2 linked regions of the Myxococcus hansupus genome follow. The protein of the gene in region 1 interacts with the protein of each later gene in a pairwise test. Links are inferred from orthologs where the notes say so. Each region holds a gene or a part of one and is shown in the gene's direction. Other genes may lie near its edges.

Region 1 (4,426 bases):
CGTCGAGCTTCCACGTCACCATCTGCTTCACGCGCTCGGGGTCCTTGCCCCAACGGGGACCGGAGCGGAACGCGAAGCCGCTGAGCAGGGCGACGGCGAGCAGCGCGGAGCCGGCGATGGCGAATCTCTTCATCATGAGGGCACTTCCTTTTTCGGAGAGGTGGATTGCGACAGTGGCCAATCTGCAGGGCCGGCGTTGTCGCCACTTGTACGAGGCGTGAAGAAGTATGAAGCGCGCCCGCCACGTGGGCCCGCAGCGACGCGGGCGCCTGTCCGCGAGGGTGCGCGGGTGGCCCGCCTGGCCGCCAGGGGAGGGGGCTGGACGGGGGCGCCAGGGCCCCGTGGGAAGACGCATCGTGACTTCCACGGAGACGGGCGGTGGGGCAGGCGGGCCGTTAGGCTTCCCGTGGTGTCTTCCGCCTAGGGCGGAACGTCGCAAAGGGCCGATTTTCCGGCCTCGCCCGTGACGGCAACGAAGCTGCGTTTGCAGAGTAGCGGGCGTGCTGCCACGGCCGTACTGTACTGCCCCCCGGCCTCCAGGAGCGGAACGCACCCATGTCCTTTACCCACCTCCATCTGCACACCCTCTACTCGCTCCTCGACGGAGCGATTCGGATGAAGGACCTCATCAAGACGGTGAAGGAGAAGGGGATGAGCAGCGTCGCCGTGACGGACCACGGCAACATGTTCGGCGCCATCGACTTCTACAAGAAGGCGAAGGACGCGGGCATCAAGCCGATTCTGGGCATGGAGGCCTACGTCGCCGGTCCCAAGGGCCGCGAGGACCGCTCCGAGAAGGTCTCCCACCACCTCATCCTGGTCGCGAAGAACGCGGAGGGTTACGCCAACCTGCGCTACCTGTCCTCCACGGCGTACATGCACGGGTTCTACTACCACCCGCGCATCGACAAGAAGGTCCTGGCGGACCACAGCAAGGGCCTCTTCGCGCTCACCGCGTGCCTGGGCGGTGAGGTCACCAGCGCGTGCTTCCGCGGCGACATGGACCACGCCCGCCGCGCCGCGCAGGAGTACAAGGACATCTTCGAGCCCGGGCAGTTCTTCCTGGAGGTGCAGTCCAACGGGATGCCCGAGCAGGACAAGGCGAACGAGAACCTCAAGCAGCTCTCTCGCGACCTGGACATCCCGCTGTGCGCCACCGCGGACGCGCACTACATCAAGCGCGAGGACGCGCGCGCCCACGAGCTGCTCATGTGCATCGCCAGCGGCAAGACGCTGGCGGACGGCAAGCGCATGAAGCACTCCACGGACAAGCTCTACGTCACCAGCCCCACGGAGATGCTGGAGTTCTTCAAGGACACGCCCGAGGCGGTCCACAACACCCAGCGCATCGCCGAGCAGTGCAACCTGGAGCTCAAGCTGGGCAAGCCGATGCTGCCCACCTTCAAGGTGCCCGACAGCCACACGCCGGACAGCTACATGGCGGAGCTGTCCTACGAAGGCCTGCGCGAGCGCTTCATCGAGCTGGCGGCCACCGTCACGTACCCCATTGACCGCGAGCAGTACCAGGCGCGCCTGGCGCTGGAGCTTGGCGTCATCCAGAAGATGGGGTTCAGCGGCTACTTCCTCATCGTCCAGGACTTCATCAACTGGGCGAAGAAGATGAACATCCCGGTGGGCCCGGGCCGTGGCTCCGGCGCCGGAAGCCTGGTGGCCTACGCGCTGCGCATCACCGACGTGGACCCCATCCCGTACAACCTCCTCTTCGAGCGCTTCCTGAACCCGGAACGCGTGTCGATGCCCGACTTCGATATCGACTTCTGCCAGGACCGCCGGGACGAGGTCATTCAGTACGTCGGCCGGAAGTACGGCGAGATGAACGTGGGGCAGATCATCACCTTCGGTTCGCTGAAGGCGAAGAGCGTGCTGCGCGACGTGTGCCGCGTGTTCGCGTTGCCCTTCAGTGAAGGTGACCGCATCGCGAAGCTGGTGCCGGAGGTGCTCAACATCACCTTGAAGGAGGCCATCGAGATGGAGCCTCGCCTCAAGGAGATGATGGAGTCGCCCTCCAACATCGGCGAGGTGGAAGGCAAGCCCGTCACCACCAAGGAGGTGCTCGAAATCGCGCTCGCGCTGGAAGGCCTGCACCGCCAGCCCGGCATGCACGCCGCCGGCGTGGTCATCGCCGACAAGCCCCTGTGGGAGTTCGTGCCCGTCTACCAGCCGCCGGGTGAGAAGACGCTCATCACCCAGTTCGCCAAGGACGAGGTGGAAGCGGCCGGCCTGGTGAAGTTCGACTTCCTCGGTCTGAAGACGCTCACCGTGATTCAGCACGCGCTGGACCTGGTGAAGCGCAACCACGACAAGGACATCCCCCGGCACGAGATTCCGCTCAACGACGAGAAGACCTGGGAGTTGATGGCCAAGGGCGACACGGCCGGCGTCTTCCAGATGGAGTCGAGCGGCTTCACGGAAATGGTCGTGAAGCTCAAGCCGAACTGCTTCGAAGACGTCATCGCCGCCGGCGCGCTCTACCGCCCGGGTCCGCTGGACTCCGGCATGGTGGACGTCTTCATCAACCGCAAGCACGGCCGGGAGAAGGTGGCGTACCCGCACCCCGCGCTGGAGCCGGTGCTCAAGGACACCTACGGCGTCATCGTGTACCAGGAGCAGGTGATGCAGATTTCGCAGGTCCTGGGTGGCTACACCCTGGGCCGCGCGGACCTGCTTCGCCGCGCCATGGGCAAGAAGAAGGCCGAGGTCATGCAGGCCGAACGGGCCGGCTTCCTCGAGGGCTGCGCGAAGAACAACGTCGACCTCAAGGTCGCCGGTGAAATCTTCGACCTGATGGAGAAGTTCGCCGAGTACGGCTTCAACAAGAGCCACTCGGCCGCCTACGGCCTGGTCACCATCCACACGGCCTGGCTGAAGGCGCACTACCCCTGCGAGTTCATGGCGGCCCTTCTCTCCAGCGAGAAGGACAACACGGACAAGGTGGTGAAGCACATCGGCGAGGCGCGCGAGTCGGGCCTCGAGGTGCTGCCGCCGGACGTGAATCAGTCCGACATGGAGTTCGGCGCGGTGGAGGGGAAGATTCGCTTCGGCCTGGGCGCCATCAAGGGCGTCGGCGAGGGCGCCATCGAGTCCATCCTGGAGGCGCGCAAGGACGGTCACTTCAAGAGCCTGTTCGACTTCTGCGAGCGCGTGGACAGCCGCAAGGTGAACCGGAAGGTGATGGAAGCGCTGGTGAAGGCGGGCTCCTTCGACTTCGAGAAGCGCTCGCGCCGGCAGATTTTCGACACCATCGAGAAGGCGATGAACCGCGGCTCGGCCAGCCAGAAGGACAAGGCGGCGGGGCAGAGCTCGTTGTTCGGGATGCTGGCCGGTCCGGCCTCGGGTGGCGGCGGCGGTCTGAAGGATGACTACGTCGAGGTGGAGGACTGGTCGGAGAAGGAGCGGCTGTCGCTGGAGAAGGAAGCCATTGGCTTCTACGTGTCCGGCCATCCGCTGCACCAGTACGACAAGGAGCTGAAGCGCTACTCGCGGCCCATCACCGCGGTGCAGCGCGCGCGCAAGGACGACAAGCTCACGGTGGCGGGCATCGTCACGGTGCTGCGCGAGCGGCCCACGAAGACGGGCAAGCGCATGGCGTGGGTGACGATTGAAGACCTGTCCGGCTCCATCGAGCTGGTGTGCTTCCCGGGCAAGGACGGCGTGCGCAACGTCATGGGCCGGGACGGCAAGTGGGCGAAGCAGGGGCCCAAGCCGGGCTTCGAGCACTGGGAGCACCTGCTCAAGTCGGACGACCCCATCCTGGTGTCCGGCACGGTGCAGATCAGCCAGCGTGACGAGGATTCGCCCACGCCGGAGCTCATCGTCGACGACATCCAGAGTCTCAAGGCCGTGCGTGAGAAGCGCACCAAGCGGCTGGAGCTGCGCGTGCCGGCGGACCTCCTCACGGAGGAGCGGGTGGCGAAGCTGCACGAGCTGGCGAAGAAGTACGTCGGCGCCACGCCCGTGGCGGTGAGCGTGCTCTTCAAGGGCGAGGGCGAGGCGCTCATCGCCAACACCTCCATCAAGGTGCAGGTGAACGACGACCTGCTCCTCGCGGTGGACCGCCTGTTCGGCATGCGGGTGGTGGAGTTCGGCTGATGTCTGATTGCGGTGTTCGGGAGGGCTGAATGGACGGCACCTACAAGTCGCTGCGCATCGAGAAGAACGAAGGCATCGCCGAGCTCGTGCTCACCGGACCGGGCAAGGGCAACGCCATGGGCCCCGACTTCTGGCGGGAGATGCCCGAGGCCATTCGCGCCCTGGACGCCGATGACGCCGTTCGCGTCATCCTCGTGCGCGGGGAAGGGAAGAACTTCACCTACGGCCTGGACCTGATGGGGATGATGGAGTCCCTGGGGCCGCTGCTCACCGGGGACAGCAACCTGGCGCTGGAGCGTCTGAAGCTACTGGCCCT
Region 2 (3,258 bases), 2.8 Mb from region 1 along the record:
GGAAGGGCCGCGGCGGGACAGTGGCGGGGAAGAGAGCGGTCGTACAGAGCTTGTAGCGCGGCGATTCCGGCGCGGAGGTCGCGCCGCCGGGGGAGCATAGGTCAGCGTGAGTTCCTGGTTTGTCCACAGAGCCCTGAGCGGGGTCTCCTCGAGCCGGTCCCCGGCGGTTCGCGTTCAGCTCACGCCCGTGGACCTCATCATCGCGGTGTCGTGCGCGCTGGCGGCGCTGGTGCTCGTGGGGCCCGGCCACTGGGCACCCGGGGCCTTGCGCGCCGCGCTGCTGTTCACGCTGATGGGCATGGGGCCGCTCGTCCTGCGGACCGTGGCCGCGTCGTATCCGGGACACCGCTGGCCGGACATCGTCGCGGACTGGTGGCTGCTGCCCACGGCGGTGATGACGCACGGTTGGCTGTCGCCGCTCGTGGACGCCCTCAACCCCCTGCTCAAGGACGCGCAGTTGGTGGCGGCCGACCAGCGGCTCTTCGGCTTGCAGGCCGCGGTGGTGCTGGCGCGCATCGTCCCCACCTGGCTCAACGACGTGTTGCTGGTCTGCTACTACGGCCACTTCATCTGGGCGCTGGTGCTGGGGCTGGTGCTCTACCGCCGGCCAGGAGGCGCGGAGTATGAGGAGTACCTCACCGCGCTGGGCCTGCTCTTCTGCCTCAACTACGCGGCCTATGCGTTGGTGCCCGCGATAGGGCCGCGCTACTTCCTGGTGGACGCGTTCGACGGGCCGCTGCGGGGCACGGTGGCGCCGCTGCTGGACTCCGTGATGCGCACGCCGATGTTCGCCCGGGACTGCTTCCCGTCCGGACACACCGGCGCCACGCTGCTGGTGTTCTATTATGCGTGGCGGTACTCGCGCCGGACGTTCTGGGTGGTGTTGCTGCCGGGCCTGGGGCTGATCGCCGCCACGTTGGTGGGCCGCTTCCACTACGCCACGGACCTGCTGTGCTCGGTGCCGCTGGTGATGGTGGTGGCGGGGCTGGCCATGGGCGTGTCGCGGGCCTCCCGGCAGCGCGAGGTGGTGAAGGACGCGCGTTCCGTCCCGGTGGACGCTATCGTCAGGCCCTGAGCGCCCGGGCCTTCCCGGGACGAGGAGCCGACGTCCATGTCCAGGCCCGTAGCCGCGCAGCGCGTCACCCGGTTCGCCACCACCGTCTTCTCCGAGTTCAGCGCCCTGGCCGCGAAGCACGGCGCGGTGAACCTGGGCCAGGGGTTCCCGGACTTCGACGGGCCGGACGCCATCAAGGAGGCCGCGCAGCGCGCCATCCGTGACGGGGGCAACCAGTACGCGATGGGGGCCGGGGCCCGGGAGCTGCGCGTGGCCATCGCCGAGCACTCGGCGCGCTTCTACGGCCAGACGGTGGACCCGGACACCATGGTGACGGTGACCAGCGGCGCCACCGAGGCCATCCTCGACACGCTGCTGGGGCTGGTGGACCCGGGCGACGAGGTGGTGGCGTTCGAGCCCTTCTACGATTCCTACGACGCCAACATCACCTTCGTGGGCGCCACCGCGCGTTACGTGCCGCTGCGACCACCCGATGCCGGACACGCGCAGTGGTGGTTCGACCGGGACGAGGTCCGCGCCGCCTTTGGCCCGCGCACCCGGCTGCTCATCCTCAACACGCCCCACAATCCCACGGGCAAGGTGTTCACCCGGGACGAGCTGTCCTTCCTGGCGGAGCTGTGCGCCGAGCACGACGTGAAGGTGCTGTCCGACGAGGTGTACGAGCACATCGTCTTCGCGCCCGCGCGGCACCTGCGGCCCGCGACGCTGCCCGGCCTGGCCGAGCGCACGGTGACGGTGAGCAGCGGCGGCAAGACGTTCAGCCTCACCGGGTGGAAGGTGGGCTGGGTCATCGCGCCGCCGCCGCTGCGAGACGCCGTCCAGCGCGCCCACCAGTTCGTCACCTTCGCCACCGCCGCGCCGTTGCAGGCCGCGATGGCGGCGGCGCTGCGGCTGCCGGACGCGTACTTCGACGGGCTGGCCGCGTTCTATCTGGCGAAGCGGGAGCGGCTGCTCACCGGGCTGCGCGAGGCCGGGCTGACGGCATTCACGCCGGAGGGCAGCTACTTCATCCTCGCGGACATCGCTCGCCGGGGCTTCGCCGATGACGTGGCCTTCTGCCGCCACCTCGTGTCGGAGGTCGGCGTGGCGGCGATTCCGCCCAGTGTCTTCTACGGCCCGGAGCACCGGCACCTGGGACAGGGGCTGGCCCGCTTCGCCTTCTGCAAGACGGAGGCGGTGTTGGATGAGGCCGTGCGCCGGCTGCGCGCGGGTCTGCGGGCACGATGAGCTTCTTCGGGGAGCTCTACCTGCGCAGCACGCTGCCGTTCCTGTCGGAGGCCGTCACCGCGCGCGAGGTGGACTTCCTGGCCCGCGCCTTCGCGGAAGTGCCCGGGCCCGCGCCAGTGGTGGACCTGGGGTGTGGCCATGGCCGTCACGCGGCGCGGCTCAACACCTCGGGCCCGTTGGCGGGGCGCGTCATCGGCCTGGAGTTGGATGCGCTGTCGTTGTCCACGCGTCGCCCCGGCTTTCCGGCGGTGCAGGGGGATTTGCGGGCCCTGCCGTTCCGCGAGGCGTCCTTGGCCGGGGCCTACGCGTGGTACTCGACGCTGGCCGCCTTCACGGACGCCGAGCACGTGCACATCCTCCGCGAGGTCGCGCGCGTGCTGCGGCCAGGAGGACGGTGGGTGTTCCAAACGGTGCCGTACGAGCGGATGGAGGCGTCGCCCCAGGCGGCCTTCCGCCAGTCGCTGCCGGACGGAAGCGTGTTGGAGGAGTCGAGCCACTTCGACCCCCGGACGGGCCGGGACACGGGGCTGCGCACGCTGACGACACCCGACGGGCGTTGCCTGCGCGCGTCATACTCCCTTCGTTACTATCCCCTTGCGGAATGGGTTCGGCTGTTGGAAAGCACGGGGTTTTCGGTGATGTGGGTGAAGGGCGGCTTGGAGGGTGAGCCGCTGGGCCCGCAGTCGACCGACCTCATCGTGGGAGCGGAGCGCCGCCATGGCTGAGATGAACGAACACTCCAGGATGCGGCTGGGCTGGCTCGGCCAGTTGCCCAAGCGGGTCGACGTCTACGAGGTCGGCCCCCGGGACGGCTTGCAGAACGAGCTGCGCACGCTGCCCACCCGGGACAAGGCACGGCTCATCAACGCGCTGGTCGCCGCGGGGGAGAAGCGCATCGAGGTGACGTCGTTCGTGTCACCGAAGTGGATTCCCCAGTTGGCGGACGCGGAGGAGCT

What was found.
Region 2: the proteins of dnaE (region 1) and A176_RS15335 interact in binary tests that used the Escherichia coli proteins (3 or more experiments, as listed by UniProt). The link is inferred for Myxococcus hansupus from one-to-one orthologs.

Annotation. Positions count from the first base shown.
Region 1 is NZ_CP012109.1:1,227,218-1,231,643, forward strand. The notes cover bases 190-4,310. They hold dnaE (DNA polymerase III subunit alpha), read left to right. Parts: upstream 190-555; coding sequence 556-4,110; downstream 4,111-4,310. Other genes in these bases: A176_RS05160 (crotonase/enoyl-CoA hydratase family protein), read left to right, coding at 4,140-4,310. Outside these bases: A176_RS05150 (Spy/CpxP family protein refolding chaperone), read right to left, coding at 1-136; more of A176_RS05160, read left to right, coding at 4,311-4,426. UniProt on the Escherichia coli protein: DNA polymerase III is a complex, multichain enzyme responsible for most of the replicative synthesis in bacteria. This DNA polymerase also exhibits 3' to 5' exonuclease activity. The alpha chain is the DNA polymerase catalytic subunit.
Region 2 is NZ_CP012109.1:4,024,393-4,027,650, reverse strand. The notes cover bases 254-3,206. They hold A176_RS15335 (aminotransferase class I/II-fold pyridoxal phosphate-dependent enzyme), read left to right. Parts: upstream 254-1,111; coding sequence 1,112-2,302; downstream 2,303-3,206. Other genes in these bases: A176_RS15325 (hydroxymethylglutaryl-CoA lyase), read left to right, coding at 3,020-3,206; A176_RS15330 (class I SAM-dependent methyltransferase), read left to right, coding at 2,299-3,027; A176_RS15340 (phosphatase PAP2 family protein), read left to right, coding at 254-1,075. In the rest of the region: A176_RS15345 (efflux RND transporter permease subunit), read left to right, coding at 1-56; more of A176_RS15340, read left to right, coding at 188-253; more of A176_RS15325, read left to right, coding at 3,207-3,258. UniProt on the Escherichia coli protein: Shows aminotransferase activity with methionine and histidine as substrates, and to a lesser extent also with phenylalanine.